DNA from 3 places in the Lysinibacillus sp. NPDC097231 genome. Region 2 is predicted to be linked to each of the others. Evidence: riboswitches for the same ligand, from Rfam matches in the RefSeq annotation. Region 2 holds a riboswitch; each other region holds the start of a gene.
What was found. A riboswitch is a leader RNA that binds a small molecule or an ion and turns the genes downstream of it on or off. The one in region 2 is predicted to bind thiamine pyrophosphate.
Positions count from the first base shown of each region.

Region 1: it holds a riboswitch for thiamine pyrophosphate, as region 2 does, so the genes downstream of both, thiW (energy coupling factor transporter S component ThiW) here and thiC (phosphomethylpyrimidine synthase ThiC) in region 2, are expected to answer to the same signal.
Region 3: it holds a riboswitch for thiamine pyrophosphate, as region 2 does, so the genes downstream of both, thiM (hydroxyethylthiazole kinase) here and thiC (phosphomethylpyrimidine synthase ThiC) in region 2, are expected to answer to the same signal.

Region 1 covers NZ_JBIWDH010000011.1:5,456-11,325, reverse strand. Annotated here, with positions in the region: gene ACIQXF_RS08810 (VWA domain-containing protein) at 1-1,668, shown strand, start outside; gene thiW (energy coupling factor transporter S component ThiW) at 1,835-2,335, opposite strand; TPP riboswitch at 2,453-2,560, opposite strand; gene ACIQXF_RS08800 (MFS transporter) at 2,638-3,834, opposite strand; gene ACIQXF_RS08795 (ABC transporter substrate-binding protein) at 4,039-5,112, opposite strand; gene ACIQXF_RS08790 (ABC transporter permease) at 5,109-5,870, opposite strand, start outside.
Region 2 covers NZ_JBIWDH010000030.1:24,084-29,953, reverse strand. Annotated here, with positions in the region: gene ACIQXF_RS16770 (ABC transporter substrate-binding protein) at 1-324, opposite strand, end outside; gene thiC (phosphomethylpyrimidine synthase ThiC) at 618-2,396, opposite strand; TPP riboswitch at 2,622-2,736, opposite strand; gene ACIQXF_RS16760 (AEC family transporter) at 2,866-3,795, opposite strand; gene ACIQXF_RS16755 (hypothetical protein) at 3,906-4,142, opposite strand; partial or broken gene ACIQXF_RS16750 (methyl-accepting chemotaxis protein) at 4,268-4,369, shown strand; gene ACIQXF_RS16745 (S-layer protein) at 4,709-5,870, shown strand, end outside.
Region 3 covers NZ_JBIWDH010000003.1:78,837-84,706, forward strand. Annotated here, with positions in the region: gene sppA (signal peptide peptidase SppA) at 1-660, opposite strand, end outside; gene mbcS (acyl-CoA synthetase MbcS) at 862-2,445, opposite strand; TPP riboswitch at 2,633-2,731, shown strand; gene thiM (hydroxyethylthiazole kinase) at 2,822-3,577, shown strand; gene thiD (bifunctional hydroxymethylpyrimidine kinase/phosphomethylpyrimidine kinase) at 3,577-4,401, shown strand; gene thiE (thiamine phosphate synthase) at 4,391-5,026, shown strand; gene ACIQXF_RS03705 (alpha/beta-type small acid-soluble spore protein) at 5,113-5,331, opposite strand; gene thiI (tRNA uracil 4-sulfurtransferase ThiI) at 5,474-5,870, opposite strand, start outside.

The sequences.
Region 1 (5,870 bases), on a different contig from region 2:
GCATCACTTGGTAGCCAATCCATTTCCTATGATGTTGTGGGTGCTGAAAGTTTACCAAATGAACTTTCAAGTTATTTACAATACAATGCTATTATTTTTGATAATGTGCCAGGGCATTTAGTAGGCGAGGCAAAAATGAATGTAATTGAACAGGCAGTGAAAAACTTCGGTGTCGGCTTTACAATGGTCGGTGGCGAAAATAGTTTTGGCTTGGGTGGCTATTTTAAAACACCAATCGAAACGTTACTACCAGTTGAAATGGAGATTAAAGGTAAGGAACAATTACCATCATTAGGACTTGTTATCGTGCTTGACCGTTCTGGCAGTATGTCTGGAGCGAAGCTAGAGCTCGCTAAGGAGGCGGCTGCTCGTTCAGTTGAAATGTTAAGAGAAGAAGATACACTCGGCTTTATTGCTTTCGATGATCGACCTTGGGAAATTATCGAAACTGGACCGCTTGGCAATAAGGAAGAAGCTGTAGACACCATTTTATCTGTAACACCAGGTGGAGGAACAGAAATCTATGGTTCACTTGCAAAAGCTTATGAAAACCTAGCTGATTTAAAGCTACAGCGTAAGCATATTATTCTATTAACGGATGGACAGTCACAGCCAGGGAATTACGAAGATTTAATCGCTGAAGGAAAAGACAATGGCGTGACATTGTCTACTGTAGCCATTGGACAAGATGCAGATGCCAATTTACTTGAAGCACTTAGTGAAATGGGCAGTGGACGATTCTACGACGTTGTTGATGAGCAGACCATCCCTTCGATTTTATCTCGTGAAACGGCAATGATTTCACGCACATATATAGAGGATAGCCCATTTTATCCAACTATCTATAATGCATCTGGATGGAACACGTTATTTGCAAATGGTGTACCTCAAATGAATGCTTATATCGGTACGACAGCAAAGCAGGGGGCTTCTGTGATCGCTGAAAGTGAGAAGGAGGATCCCGTGCTAGCGCAGTGGCAATATGGCCTTGGCAAGACATTCGCTTTCACTACTGATTCGACAGGAAAATGGACAGGAGACTGGGCAAGATGGCAAGACTGGGGTACGTTTTGGCAAACGCTTATTTCACAGATGCTACCGAGCTATAATGATGTAGCCTATGATGTACGTCTAGAGTCAGACGGTTCATTTATGATAACTGATCCAACAAATGAAGTAGCGTTTTTAGATATTGTAGCTGTTAACGAATCTGGTGAAGAACTTGAAACACAACTTGAAACCATTTCAGCGTCACAAGTTCGAGCGGTTGTACAGGCAGAACCAGGACTGATCTTCTTCCGCATTGCAGATGAAGACGAAGCTATTTACCAGGCAGGCTTAAGTGTTCCGTATAGTGCCGAATATGAGTTACGTCCAGTGAATGACAAGCTAACAGAAGAGCTGACAAAACAAACAGGCGGCTCCGTTTTGAAAGAGCCGGAGGAAGTATTCCGTGAATTTACGAAAAAAGGTGCAGAACGTCAAAATATTACAACCTGGCTTTTATTAGCGGGGATGCTACTGTTCTTCATTGATATAACAATACGACGCTTTGGTTGGGGCTTCCTAACAAGGCCGAAGAGAAACGAACAGCTTGTAGAGGAAAAACAACTGCAGGCAGAGGATACAAATGTTGCCCAGCTATTAAAGGGCATGAAAAAAAGATAGTAAACACAAAAAGATGGTGCATCGCTTTTAGCAATGTGCCATCTTTTCTTTTTTTGTTAAGGAATTTTTTCGATAAAGGCACAAAAAGTTTCGATAAAATGACATTATGTTTCGATAAAAGCTCAAATAGTTTCGATAATGCTCTAATTTGTTTCTATAAACCAGGCTATTTAAGCATTGTATTAAGGTTAGTTACAAATACGGTCTTTCGCAGATTACTAGCAACGACAACGCCTAAGATGGCACCAATAGTACTTGATGTTAAAAAGGCTGGCATGAAAAATAATGCAGCTACGGATGTTCCCATTAATAAATGTGCGTAAGGTACTGCAATGAATGAGGCAATGATTCCTGTTCCAAACATTTCACCAACACCTGCTAGCCATTGCTTGCCGCTATATTTAAAAGCAATGGCTGCGCACAGTGCGCCAATGACACTACCAGGTATAGCTAACAATGAACCTGTGCCTGTTAAAATACGAATAATCGCAGTAACAAAGGCGACCATAACAGTAGGCACTGGTCCAAGAAAAATAGCGCCAATAACGTTAATGGCATGCTGCACTGGATATGCACGTGCTATGCCTGTCGGAATTGAAACAAAGGCAGAGCCTGCTACAGCAATTGCCACTAATAAGGCCATAATGGTTAATTTTCGAATTGACATAATGTCCGCTCCTTTAAAATATTTAAATTTAATTGTTATCGCCGCTTAGACCTCTAGCACGAAAAAAAGCCACTTCCTGAAAAACAATAGGAAGCGGCCTTGCATTTACATATTAAAAAGCAAGCGTCGCCACTTCCCTACGCTAGTGTGAACTAGATCAGGTTCAAAGGGTCCGTATATAACAATACACGTCTCAGCCTTTTAAAGACTCCCCTAGTGGTAATAATTATTTCATTTTTTTGTTGAGCAGCGTAACAACATAAATGTAACATACTACTACAAATAGTCAATGACTTGTCAGACTATTTCGAATCAGACTGCATAAGATGTGGTGCTCTTTTCATTGTCCAAATAAGGGCAAGGAAGAAGCAGGCCATTAGAATGATAGCCCCGAAAATGTAAGGACTGTTCATATTCCAGTCGAATAGGATACCCGCTAAAGCTGGACCAATCATATTACCAAGACTCATATATGCATTATTAAGACCAGCCGCAAACCCTTGCTCATTGTCAGCGAGCTTCGAGATGAGCGTGTTAACAGCAGGGCGAATTAATGTAGTGGCAGTAGAGAAGATTGTCGCTACAGTTAAAACAAGTGCAAAGCCAGAAACAAATAAAATTAAGAAAATAGAAACGGCTGCAATAAATAAATTGACTAATACCACTTTCATCTCACCGAAACGATTAAAGAGCGGTGTAATAATAAACATTTGTACCACTACACCGAAAGCACCACCTACAACTAAGATAATGGCAATATCCACGGGTGTGTAATTGAATTTTTCAGTAACAAACAGCGATAGAGTTGTTTGGAAATTAGCAATACCGAACGAGAATACTAACATTATAATAAGCATAACAAAGTAAGGCATATGTATGGAACGTGCCATTTGCTTCACTAGATTGTCTTGTTTTTGTATTTTTTTCGCAGAGTTTGGTTTTGTTGATGGTAATAAGAAAAATGATAGTAACGCTGCTAAAATAGCAGCAAATCCAGCCGTATAGAATGGGAAATGTAAGCTTACTTTTGATAAAAAGCCACCGATTCCTGGTCCAATCATAAAGCCAAGAGACATGGCTGCTCCTAGCATTCCCATCCCCTTACCTCGTTCTTCATATGTTGTAACATCTGCTACAAAAGCCATAATAGGAGGTGCAATAAATGCTGAACCGAGGCCACCTAAAAAGCGTGCCAGGAAGAGCATCCACACGTCTGTAGAAAGTCCAAAACCAATTTGTGCAAGCCCTGTTACTACTAGGCCGAAAATAATAAGATTCTTCCGACCGTATTGATCCGAAAGATTCCCAGCAATTGGAGAAAATACGAATTGTGCAAAGGCGAACGTTGCAATAAGCATGCCAAGAACTTGGCCTGCAGCACCGAATATTTTTAAATACTCAGGCATAACAGGAATAATAATCCCAATACTCCCCATTGCGATAAACATATTAAACATTAAAATATACAAAGCCGCCTTATTAGACTTCTGCTGGGTCATCGAATATCCCCCTTTTCTAATCAAATATACTACAGTCTACCACAAGGCTTGTACCTTTGCTATTGACTAGAAGTCTGAAATAAGGTTATAGGGTTGCAATCTAATGAATGGAAAAGCTTCATACTAACATGATCGAGTGCATTCGTATTAAATGAGGAAAAAGCTGTTCTCTACGTCAATAACGTGAGAACAGCTTTAAATGGTTTATCGAATGCCCATTTTAAATTCTAAAAACAGCTCATTGTATTTACCTAAATAATCAGGGCCTAAGTTTTTATAAACTTCTAATGTTTTACGTTGTTCTTCAGAAGGATAGAAGCGTTCATCAGACACAACTTCTTTATCCATTAATTTCATTGCTGCAATATTAGGGGTAGAGTAGCCTACATAATCAGCATTTTTAGCACCCGATTCAGCGTTCAATATAAAATTAATGAAGGCATGTGCACCCTCTATATTTTTTGACGTTTTTGGGATAACCATATTGTCAAACCATAAGTTCGAGCCTTCTTCTGGTACAGCAAAGTCTAAGTCTTCATTTTCTGACAACATATCAGCTGCTTGACCAGACCAAGTGAGTGCTACTGCTGCTTCGTTATTAATCATCAATGGCGTAATTTCATCCCCAATAATGGCTTTAACATTTGGTGCCAATGTAATTAATTTATCAGTTGCTTCACGTAGCTCATGGTCATTTAGAGAGTTAAGTGAGTAGCCAAGACTATTTAGGCCCATACCGATAACCTCACGTGCCCCGTCAACTAAAAAGACTTTTCGTTTTAACGAGGAGTCCCATAAGTCCTGCCAAGATGAGAAATCGAGATGACCAATGAGTTTTGGATTATAGACAATGCCAACTGTTCCCCAGAAATATGGAACAGAATATTTATTGTCCTCATCAAATGGTAAGTCTAAAAAATAAGGATCGATATTTTTAAAATTAGGGAGTTTGGTTTTATCCAAAGGAATAAGTAAGTTTTCTTCCTTCATTTTTTCAATCATATATTCAGAAGGTACTGCAATATCATAAGCCGTACCGCCTTGTTGAATTTTTGTCATCATCGCTTCATTGGAATCGAATGTCTCATAAATGACGTGGATGCCTGTTTCTTTCTCAAATTGCTTTAGCAAATCGGGGTCAATATATTCTCCCCAGTTAAAAATCGTTAACGTATTTTTTCCACTTTTCCCACCACCTGCACTCAGGGTGTCAGCAGCATAGAATAGAAGGGCGGAAACGACAAGGATTGCGATTGTTGCTTGAATTAATTGCTTCATTGAGTCCCCCCCGTTCTTTTATTGGCGCGGCTTGTAATGAAGTAATAGCCAACTACGACTATAACCGTTACAAAGAATACTAAACCAGAGATAGCGTTAACCGTTAAGGAAATACCGGCACGTGCCATAGAGTAAATTTCAACAGATAAAGTACTAAAGCCGTTACCTGTCACGAAAAACGTTACCGCAAAATCGTCAAGAGAATACGTTAAGGCAAGGAAGAACCCTGCAAAAATACCAGGTTGAATATACGGCAAAATAACACGCATCATTACATCTTTCTTCGTTGCACCTAAATCTAATGCAGCATCGATTAATGATTTATTCATTTCTAATAGTTTCGGTAAGACCATTAATACAACAATTGGCACACTAAACGCTACATGTGCTAATAACACTGAAGTAAAACCTAATTTAATACCGATCATTGTAAATAAAATTAAAAAGCTTGCACCGATAATAACATCAGGGCTAACAATTAATACATTATTTAAAGAAAGTAATGTATTGCGCATTTTTGAATCTTTAACAGTAACAATGCCTATAGCTCCTAATGTTCCAATGATTGTAGAAATCAATGCAGAAAGTAATGCCACGATGACTGTATTAATTAGAATTACGAGTAGGCGTGAATCCTCAAACACTGCTTTATAATGTTCTAACGTAAAGGACTCAAAATTATTCATTGATCCGCCACTATTGAATGAATAGAAAACCAAATAGAAGATAGGTGCATACAAAACGATAAAAACAATCGC
Region 2 (5,870 bases):
TTTAATATCCTTCTTTAAATAAAACGTCCACACTTTTGCATCTTCACTAACCTCCCAATTTTCAGCTAGTGCACTTTCAAATTGGCCAGATGATGTCTCTAACGCCAAGGATTCAAAAACTACCGTCTTTAACGTTGTATTTTCGCGACCATTAGCATAAGGATCTAACCCTAAATAATCTAAAGCATGACCTAATGCAATATTCACATTGCTTGGTTCATTAGCTTTTTCTTTCTTCTCTACTGCTTTTTCATCATTGCCACATGCTGCTATAATAAAAGTTAAACAAATTAATGTAGCAAGTAGAAAAAATTGCTTTTTCACTGATCTCAAAATCATCATCTCCTCAATATATTTTTGAAGCTATTTGAATATTATCAATTAGTTGTGTGAGAATAACGAAAAAAGAAAGAATTTTCAGTGAATATAGAGTGAGATTCTTGTGAAGTTTTGATATGGTGAAGGTGGAGCAAAATGTAAGGATTTTTTCAAATACATGGTAAAAAACCTAACTAAAATTTAATTTTCAACTTATTATTAATATCCAAGCCCAAATTTTTACGACCAAATAAAATAAGACTTGTGCCTAATTTGATAGACACAAGCCTTCACTTGAATTATTTATAAATCTGACTGCCTGCCTTCTTAAATTCTTTTGCCTTTTCCTGCATGCCTTGGTGAATCGCTTCAGTCGTATTTAAGTCTCTTTCCTTTGCATAATTGCGAATATCCTGTGAGATTCTCATACTACAAAACTTAGGTCCACACATTGAACAGAAGTGTGCCGTTTTCGCTCCCTCTGCAGGCAATGTTTCATCGTGATATTCCACTGCACGCTCTGGATCTAGGGATAGATTGAATTGATCGCGCCAGCGGAATTCAAAGCGTGCCTTAGATAGTGCATCGTCACGCTGCTGTGCTCCTGGATGCCCTTTCGCTAAATCTGCCGCGTGAGCAGCAATTTTATACGTAATAACCCCAACACGAACATCCTCACGATTTGGTAACCCCAGATGCTCTTTAGGCGTTACATAGCACAGCATTGCTGTACCAAACCAACCGATCATTGCAGCACCAATGGCTGATGTAATATGGTCATAACCGGGAGCAATATCTGTTGTCAGTGGCCCTAATGTATAGAAAGGAGCTTCCTTACATACCTCTAACTGCTTGTCCATATTTTCTTTAATAAGATGCATTGGCACATGCCCTGGTCCCTCTACCATCACCTGTACATCATGCTTCCAAGCAATTTGTGTTAATTCCCCTAGCGTTTCCAGTTCCGCAAACTGTGCCTCATCATTTGCATCTGCAATGGAACCTGGACGTAAACCATCACCTAAAGAAAAGGCAACATCATATGTTTTCATAATTTCGCAGATTTCTTCAAAATGTGTATATAAAAAGCTCTCTTGATGATGATATAAGCACCACTGTGCCATAATTGAGCCTCCACGAGACACTATACCTGTTACACGATTAGCAGTTAATGGTATATAACGCAGTAATACCCCTGCATGAATCGTGAAGTAATCAACACCTTGCTCGGCCTGCTCAATCAACGTATCACGATACACTTCCCACGTTAAGTCCTCTGCCACACCATTTACTTTTTCTAACGCTTGATAAATAGGTACTGTTCCTACTGGCACTGCGGCATTTCGGATAATCCATTCACGTGTCGTATGAATATGCTTACCAGTCGACAAATCCATAATGTTATCGGCACCCCAACGTGTTGCCCACGTCATTTTTTCTACCTCTTCCGCAATAGAGGATGATACAGCAGAATTCCCAATGTTGGCGTTAATTTTCACGTGGAAGTTGCGTCCAATAATCATCGGCTCGGCCTCAGGATGATTAATATTAGAAGGCAAAATAGCACGCCCTGCCGCGATTTCTGAGCGCACAAATTCAGGGTCCATATTTTCACGAATGGCTACAAATTCCATTTCCGGAGTAATAATTCCCTTTCTTGCATAGTGAAGCTGTGTTACATTTCTACCTCTCTTCGCACGCAAAGGCTTTCTAGATAAATCCGGAAAAACATTTTCTTTAATACGTGGATCATCAGCATTGCGGAATCCATTATCTTCTGGCTTGATGGTACGACCTTCGTATTCTTCAACATCATCCCGCTCACTGATCCATGCACTACATAAGGCAGGCAATCCTTTTGTAATGTCCACCATATATGCAGGATCAGTGTATGGACCACTCGTATCATAAACACGAACTGGCGCATTTTTCTCTTCCCCAAAGCTGCCTGTCGTCGGACTTAATGTAATTTCACGCATTGGTACTAAAATATCAGGTCTCGATCCCTCTACATAAACCTTTTTGCTACCATCAAAGCTCGACATAATTGTAATATTCTTTTCGTTAACTGTTGTCATGACCTACTTCTCTCCCTTATAGAAAATTTCATACAAGGACCGAATCTAGCTCACTCCAACAAAAATCAATTTTCTTTTGCTGTCGCTTCGCTTTCGCACAGATAAACAACGCGTTCGGAGGTTTTATCTGTTTGACACCTACAGATTAAAAAATAAAAGCCGAATCCAAAAAATTTTGGATCCGGCTATCAATGTAAAAGTATAGTTATCGCAAATAATATAGATTGCAACAATGGTTAACTTTCCCACGCTGGTATGAGCCAGATCAGGTCCAAAGGGTCAAGAAACCTCTAAGCGTTTCCCTCTCAGCCTGACTCATCAGACTCCCCTAGTTAATGCTATTTAGTTTGATGCTAGTGTAGCAGATATTACTAAGGGATGGAAGCTTCATTTGATAATTTTTGTCTTATCATCATAACGTGTGGTTGATTTCCGTTCCGTCTAGGCGTTTCCTGAGGGCGTCTAGCTGTTAGGTAAACAACAGTTCCGCTACGTAAATAACAATTGTCACTGTGATGCAGCTCACAATCGTTGAAAACAATACTGTTTGTGCAGCTGTTGCCGATTCTACGTCATATTCTAATGCAAGACTAGAGCTATTTCGCGATGTCGGAAAGGCACTGGCTATAAAAAGGGATTGTGCTACGACACCGTCTAGGCCAAGTACAAAAATAATAAGTAAAGCTACAGCTGGCCCTATGATTAATCGTGTAAAACAGCTAATGAATACCGTTTTATTGAACATAGATTTGATTTCAAGCTGTGATAGTTGTGCACCTAATGTTATTAATGCTATAGCGATAAAACCGTCTGCCACATGATCTATCGGAATTTTAATAAACTGAGGTACAGTGATATCAAAGTAGTTCAGAGCTACACCAATAATAAGCGCATGAATAATAGGCATTTTGAGAAAATCTTTTACGATTGCCATGCCTGACTTTGTTGAAGAAATTAAATTGTACAAGCCGTATGTATACGTGGTCATATTTTGAAATATCACTAGAATAACCTGAATGGCTACACCAATTGGCTGTGTCACAAAAATCATTTGTGCGACTGGAATACCGTAATTGCCGGAATTTATGAGGACAACGCTATTTTTAAACACTGCTGCCTCCGTTCTCACTAGACCTAATGCCCTCGCTACAAAGTGACTAAGCATCATTTGGCTACCAATAAAGAGGAGGATAAACAATGCAACTTCCCCAAGCACCGATAGTTCTATACTCGTTTCATACAAATTCACAAAAACTGCTGCTGGCATAAAACAGTATGTAATAAGTTGCGAAAGTGCCTTTAAATTAAAACGGAATTTTTTTTGAAGAATTGCGCCAAGTACAAGTAGCACTAAAATAGGAGCGACAATCTGAAAGAAAATCATTCCGAGATACATCATGGTAATGTCCCCCTCTCCTTTCCTATAGTAGTGCTGTTTATCTACTTGGTCAATGCACCTCATGATTGCCTATTAGAAATAGTAATCCCACAAATTTGCAGAAAAAAAGGCTACCTTTCATATTTACATATCTGGTTGGTAGTCATTCTTGTATTAAGCAAGCTTAAATCGATTAACAACCTCTTGTAAGTCTTTTCCATGTTATCGATGGATTCTGCCACCTTTTGTAGCTCTGCTTGTTGATCTATAGCAGATGCACTTACTTGTTCAGCAGACGCTGCCGTCTCCTCCGATATTGCAGATATATTTTGAATCGCCATAATAGCTTGATTTTTACGCTCTAGCAATAGAAGAAAGTTTAGTCATTAACATATTGATTGATACCGCAATAGAACGAGAAAGCTCATTTTTACGCGCCTCTCTTAAATCTGCAGCAAAGGTGATTTAACTCAAAAAAGTAGAAGAGAAATTTATAGAAGCTGCTCGCGCGGGTGAACATGGGAAAGGTTTTTCTGTAGTTGCCGAGGAAGTACGAAAGTTAGCAGAGCAATCCAAAAATGAAACAGAAGTTATTATCATAGTATAAACAAGAAATAACACTAAAAATAATCCTATAATAAGGGAAGATAACTTCAAAGCAACACCCCTAGGTTTTCCCATTATAACACCCCCGTTTTATAAAAAAATCATAATGGATGGACTAATGTATCACAACAACATAATTATCGAATAATGCAGAATTTTACTTATTTATGAGTAATTTTAAGCATTTCATTACATAAACAAGACGTTCCGAGAAAAGGACTAATGATTCATTTGCTTTATGGATATATAGTAAAACATCCCTTCGTATACTAATATATTGAAATATATGTTATATTATCTATTAAATACTATGATTGGAGTGACTTAAATGAAAAAGAAAGCGTTATCGACTTTTATGGCAACTGCTATGACAGCCACTTTGGTATTGCCAGTGCTACCTGCAAATGCCGCCTCTGGTGATTCTTCTGTAAACCACTCAATTCAAGTAGCTGCAGCCAAAACAAAAGTACCTTTGGGGCAAACAGTTACGATTACAAATATCACTAAAGATATGGTACGTACATCCAATGGTTCATTCAGAATCAATAAGTCGCTGAAGCCCCTCTTTAAAACATCGAATATCACTGCATTAACGAATGCTCAAGCTACAATTGTGGTAAAGAACGGTGAAATTACGAGCGTTACAGCACTAACATTAAATAAAGCTGGCACGAGCAAAAAAGCCGTATATTTTAACGGCGGAGACGCAGATATTTCAGGAAATCTAACTGTAAATGCGGATTATATGGAAGTTCAGAATGTCAATATTGAAGGTGAACTTATCGTAACGAATCGAGTAAAAAAAGAGATTACGCTTGATGACGTAGCTGTTGATGAGTCAATCACATTCAAGACTTTGGCGGGAAAAGTAAATTGGTTATATGTTTCTTTACAAGACGTTAAATCCTCAACAATTAATTTGAACCGTACGAAAGTAAATGTGACTTCCAACCAAACGATTTCTAAAGTCATTGTAGAAGGTAAAGTTGCTGCATTTGAAGCGGCAGCCAATATTGATAAGCTGACAATCGATGTGGAAGATGATTTTAGCCTGTACGGAGATGGTAAAATTGAGCAAATAATTGTCAAGAGTGGGGAAAAGGTGGCATTAGATTCAGGACATATAGTTAACAATGTACAAGTGGATGATAAATCAGCATCTGTAACTCTACCTGTCTCGAATAAAACAGAACTAAGCAAATTAATCGCATCACCTCCTTACGTTGCCGTGTCTATTTATGGAAATGACACTTTAGCAACAGAGAAATGGACAACACAAGCTGAGCGTACAGCATTCGAAAATGTAGTAATTAGCTCAAGAGCAATAGCTAATAACGCCAACGCTTCACAGGCGCAAGTGGACAATGCCATTACACAGTACAAAACTGCATTAGCAGTTTATCAAGCTGCTCAAAAAACTGGAACGAAATATGGTTATGGTGATAAGTCTTCACTTCAATCACTTATCTATTCTGTTCAGTATGTAACAG
Region 3 (5,870 bases), on a different contig from region 2:
CATATCTTGCATCATAGCACGTTCCTCTGGTGTCACTTCTCGCATTGGACTTAGCATATCCTTATGTGCACCAGATTTAAATGTTTCATATTTTATACCCACTTTTTCTGCTAGTGCTTGATAATTGATTGATTGCATAATAACACCGATTGAGCCTGTTATTGTATCGCGTTGTGCAAAAATTTTATCTGCAGGAGCCGAAATGTAATAACCTCCAGAAGCTGCCATCGAATCCATAGAAACATAGATTGGAATTTGTCGTTCTTCTTTAATTTTCAAAAGCTTTTTGTAAATTTCCGCCGATTCCTTTACACCGCCTCCAGGTGAATTGACATTCAAGACAATGCCTTGGACAGTATCATCATTTAAAATATTATCTAACTGTTGTAAGAAAAATTTATGATCATACGCAACTGGTTGCCATAAAGTACTTGAACCAACATCTTGAATCGTTCCATCTACTGTCAAATATGCAATACGTTTATTAAAATCACCGTTTTCAATAACCGTTTCCATTACACTCAATTCATTTCCAGCCATCAAGCTATCAAAATTTCCAAAGAAATCTGATTTAACTATTGCGAATATGGTGTTTATCCCCAATGAAAATACTAGTAATACTCCTGCAATTATTAATGCAGTCCACCTTTTAACATTCATGTCTTTCCGCCTCCTTATCACTTATACGGTTGACTTACTAAATTGTTTCATTTTTTTGCAATAATATGCAAAAGTTTTATCCTAAACATTCCCCATAATACCTTACCTAATATCATTAAAAAAATCAAAGTTCATAAAGGAGCACGAACCTTGATTTTCGACATTATTCCCCAGGAAATTATTGCTGTATTCTCTGGAGAATCATTTATGTGTGTAATTTTTCTTTTGCTGACGTAATTCGACACGGCGAATTTTACCAGATGCAGTCTTGGGTAACTCTGTTACAAATTCAATGGCACGAGGATATTTATAAGGTGCTGTCAAAGCCTTTACATGATTTTGCAGGTTTTTAATAAGTGCTACATTTCCAATTTCACCGTCGCAGAGCACAACAAAAGCCTTCACAATATTTCCACGAACCTCATCTGGACTCGCTACAACGGCAGCTTCTTTAACTGCTGGATGCTTCATTAATGCATCTTCAACTTCAAATGGACCTATCGTATAGCCAGAGGAAATAATGACATCATCTCCACGACCTTCAAACCAAAAATAACCATCATCATCTTTATATGCACGGTCTCCAGTTATATACCAATCGCCTCTAAATTGTAAATTTGTTCGTTCAGGATCATTCAAATATTTTTTAAATAATGCAGGTGTTTCTCGATGTACAGCAATGTCTCCGACTTCTCCAACTGAAACAGGATTTCCAAAATCATCAATTATTTCTACAGTATTACCTGGAGTAGGTTTACCCATTGAGCCAATTCTTGCCTTCATCCCTACCATTGTCCCAACAAGTAATGTATTTTCTGTTTGTCCATAGCCATCTCGTACTTGTAAATTAAAGACTTCTGAAAACACCTTTATAACTTCACTATTTAAAGGTTCACCCGCTGACACAGTCTGGCGAATTGTACTTAAATTGAAATCTTGTAAATTTTCAAGCACTGCCATAAATCGATACTCGGTTGGTGTACAACACAGAATATTAATATTGAATCTTTCAAGCAATGAAAGGTATGTTGCCGCATCAAATTTACCTTTATAGACAAATGCGGTTGCCCCACTTCCTAACGTGGCAAGGAACGGACTCCAAATCCATTTTTGCCAGCCTGGAGCAGCTGTAGCCCAGACAATGTCATTTTCTTGCACACCTAACCAATTCGGTGCCGTTGTTCGTAAGTGTGCATATCCCCAGCCATGTGTGTGCACAGCTGCCTTGGGATTGCCTGTTGTACCACTCGTATAAGCTAAAAATGCATTGTCCGTACTCTTAGTTGGTGTAGTGCTTATGTAGGTTGTTGGTTGTTTTTGCATTTTTTCAAGTAAAGACTGCCAAGGTTTATGTGCATAACCAATGACAAATTGCTGTATCCCCTGTAAATTTTCCACGTTATCAAATTGTTCAATATATGGCTCGAATGCAACAACACCTTTTGCATCTGCATGCTTGATTCGATATTCAATATCCTTCGTTCTTAGCATTTCCGAGCTTGGTATAATCGTTAGACCTGCCTTTAATGCTGCAATATATACGATATATGCTTCGACTGACCTCGGCACCATGACTAAAATTACATCACCTTTTGTTAAACCTTGGGATGTAAATACGTGAGCTGCCTGATTCGCCTTTTCGAGTAAACTAGCATATGTTATGTGCTGAATTTCTTCGTTTTCGTTATACACGATTAATGCATTTTTTGTAGAATCCTGTGCATATTTTTCGATTTCCTCTGATATGTTGTACCATTCTGGTGCGATTAAATCCTGTCTTTTCATGGCAAATGCCCCCTTTTGCTATGCCCATTATAAAACTCCAATTTCACCATTTTCAATGGAAGGTACACTATTTTATAAAAGTCGTGACAACTATCATACTCCACTATATGGCATCAGTCATATCTTGATTGAAAGATTTTTCTATTGAATACGAAAGAAAAGTATGGTACATTTTGGTCAACTAAAAGCATGATTGCAGGGGGACTCATTTTGAGTTGAGAAGGTAAAACCTGACCCTTTGAACCTGTTAGTTAATACTGACGTAGGGAGCAATTTACATCTAACTCATTGATGAAAGGCTCTTTTTACGTGTACGTTCTGCACGAAAAGAGCCTTTTTTGCACGCTTACGTCCATCCAATAGAGGAGGACATGAAATGATACTTCAAACTATCCGTAAACAAAATCCACTTATTCATTGTATTACCAATTATGTTGTGGCAAATTTCCAAGCAAATGGCTTATTGGCAATAGGTGCTTCTCCGGTCATGGCTGATGATAGCCTTGAGGTTGAGGAAATGGTCGCTCTTGCCTCAGGCTTATTGATTAACATCGGCACACTTAATGAGCGAACAAAAGAATCAATGTTACTTGCAGGAAAAAAAGCAAATGCGCTTGGTATTCCCGTTATTTTAGATCCTGTAGGTGCAGGCGCAACAACTTATCGTAAACAAACAGTACAGCTTTTGCTAGAGGAAATAAAATTTGCTGCAATTCGATGTAATCTAGGGGAGCTTGCGGCAATTGCTAATGTTGACTGGCAACAAAAGGGTGTAGATAGTGGACATGGCTCAATTTCTATCGAAGTCGAGGCTCTACAAATTGCTCAGCTCTACAATTGTATGGTTATTGTAACCGGCGAAAAGGATTTGATTACTGATGGTGAGCAGATTCAATGGATTACAGGTGGAAATTCACTAATGACAGAAGTCACTGGAACAGGCTGTTTACTCAGTGCCATTTGCTGTGCTGCCTACGTTGCAGGTAGTGAACCTTTCAGTCAAATGGTAGATACGTTATCGCTTTATAAAACAGTGGCTCAATTAGCAGCATCATCCACTCAATATATGGGTGATTTTCAAATAGCAGTATTGAACGAACTACACCGATTTTCAAAGGATGGTGAAAAATAATGCATATTGTCACAACAATTGCTGGTTCAGATAGTGGTGGCGGCGCTGGCATACAGGCTGATTTAAAAACCTTTCAAGAATTAAAGGTATTTGGAACTTCCGTCATAACAGCTTTGACTGCCCAAAACACACTTGGTGTATCGGACGTTTTGCCAGTTGAAGTTAGCTTTGTTGAAAAACAACTTCGTGCTTTAATCGATGATTTTTCTATTAGTGCTGTTAAAACAGGTATGCTATTTTCCTCTGAAATCATTCAATCTATTGCAAATATTATGGCTGAAGTAGACATTCCGCTAATTGTAGATCCTGTAATGATTGCCAAAGGCGGTGAAAGCTTGTTACAGCAAGAAGCGATAAATGCAATGAAAAACGATTTACTTCCATTAGCAACAATCGTTACACCAAACATTCCTGAGGCTGAAACACTTACTGGAAGATCAATTAAAACACTAGCTGACATTAAGGAAACGGCTCAGATTTTATTACAATTGGGTGTGCAATGTGTCATTATAAAAGGCGGTCATTTAGCGGATAAAGATTATGCAATTGATTATGTATTTTTTCAAGACAGTCGATCATTTTCCATGCAGTCCACTCGAATTTCCACAAAAAATACGCATGGTACAGGCTGTACGTTCTCCGCTGCTTTAACTGCTTTTCTCGGAAGCGGACTTCCTATAAAAGAAGCGATTGTAGAAGCAAAAAAATTTATCCAATTAGCAATAACTTATGATCTATCTCTTGGCAATGGCCATGGTCCTACGAATCATTTTGCTTATCAAAGCTTTAAGGATTCCTGTGAGGTGATCATTCATGAAACGTGAAGATTTACTGCTATATTTTATTATGGGTACAGGCAATGTTTTTAATCAGAAACCAATAAATGTCCTTGAAGAAGCTTTACAATCTGGGGTGACAATGTTTCAATTTCGTGAAAAAGGAGCTAAAGCATTAACTGGACAAGCATATGAAAATTTTGCACGCCTATGTCAAAAGCTTTGCCGACAATACAATGTTCCGTTCATTGTTAATGATGATGTGGAGCTTGCTGTGAAACTTAGTGCGGATGGTGTTCATGTGGGACAGGATGATTTACCTATATCGATTGTACGTGAAAAAGTTGGTAAGATGCTTCTTGGTGTCTCAGTTCATTCACAAGAAGAATTACAAACTGCCTTACAATATGGTGCAGATTATGTAGGAATTGGCCCTATTTTTTCAACTACTTCTAAGAGTGACGCCAAGCCACCTAGTGGGACAACGTTTTTACAGCAAGTTCGAAAACAATATCCAACGCTTCCAATTGTTGCAATCGGGGGTATAAATTGTTCGAATGCACATATGGTATTTAAAGCTGGCGCAGATGGAGTTGCTGTTATTTCTGCGATTTGCGAAAGTGAGGATATTTCAAATACAGTCTCTACATTTAAATCTTCATCAATTTTTTAAAAAGGATTAAAAATAAAAAAATAAAGCAAACTAAAACCAGTGCCTTTTACGGTCACTGGTTTTAATTTTAATTGCTAATTAAGCAATTATTGGTTGTTGTGTGGCATACCTTTTAATTGAGATTCTGCCATTTGTACAAGACGTTTAGTGATTTCACCACCAACGGATCCGTTAGCACGAGCTGAAGCATCAGCCCCTAATTGAACACCAAATTCTTGTGCAATTTCGTATTTCATTTGATCAAGTGCTTGCTCTACACCAGGTACTGCAAGCTTGTTTGAACTGCGGTTGTTGTTTGAAGTCATGTCTCTCACCTCCTTGTGAATATAGAATGTGCGTTATTAGATTTTTAATACGAAATTTTTTAAAGGTAAATTGTACCTCTAAAGTAAATGGCACAAATAAAAAAGCCGCCTCAAAATGTTCTTTTGAGGCGACTGTTTTCTACTATAAAAGATCTGCGAATTTATCGGCTTCTTGCTCTTTTTTGGGGAAAATATAGACTTCCCGATTTTTCACAGCGCGTTCGATTAACTCATCAAAATCAGAGAAGCTTTCATAATGCTCAACCTTTTCAAGCTTTGGTTTTGTTTTTGGGCTTGCAGGGGTAAAAATTGTACAGCAATCTTCAAATGGCTGGATAGACGTTTCATATGTGCCAATTTTCTCTGCAATATCGATAATTTCTAATTTATCTGATGAGATTAACGGACGTAAAATTGGTGTGTTCGTTACTGCATTAATAGCTGTTAGGCTTTCCAATGTTTGACTTGCTACTTGTCCAAGACTTTCACCTGTAACAATAGCTAGTGCATCAATTTCTTCACGTACTTTGTCAGCAACT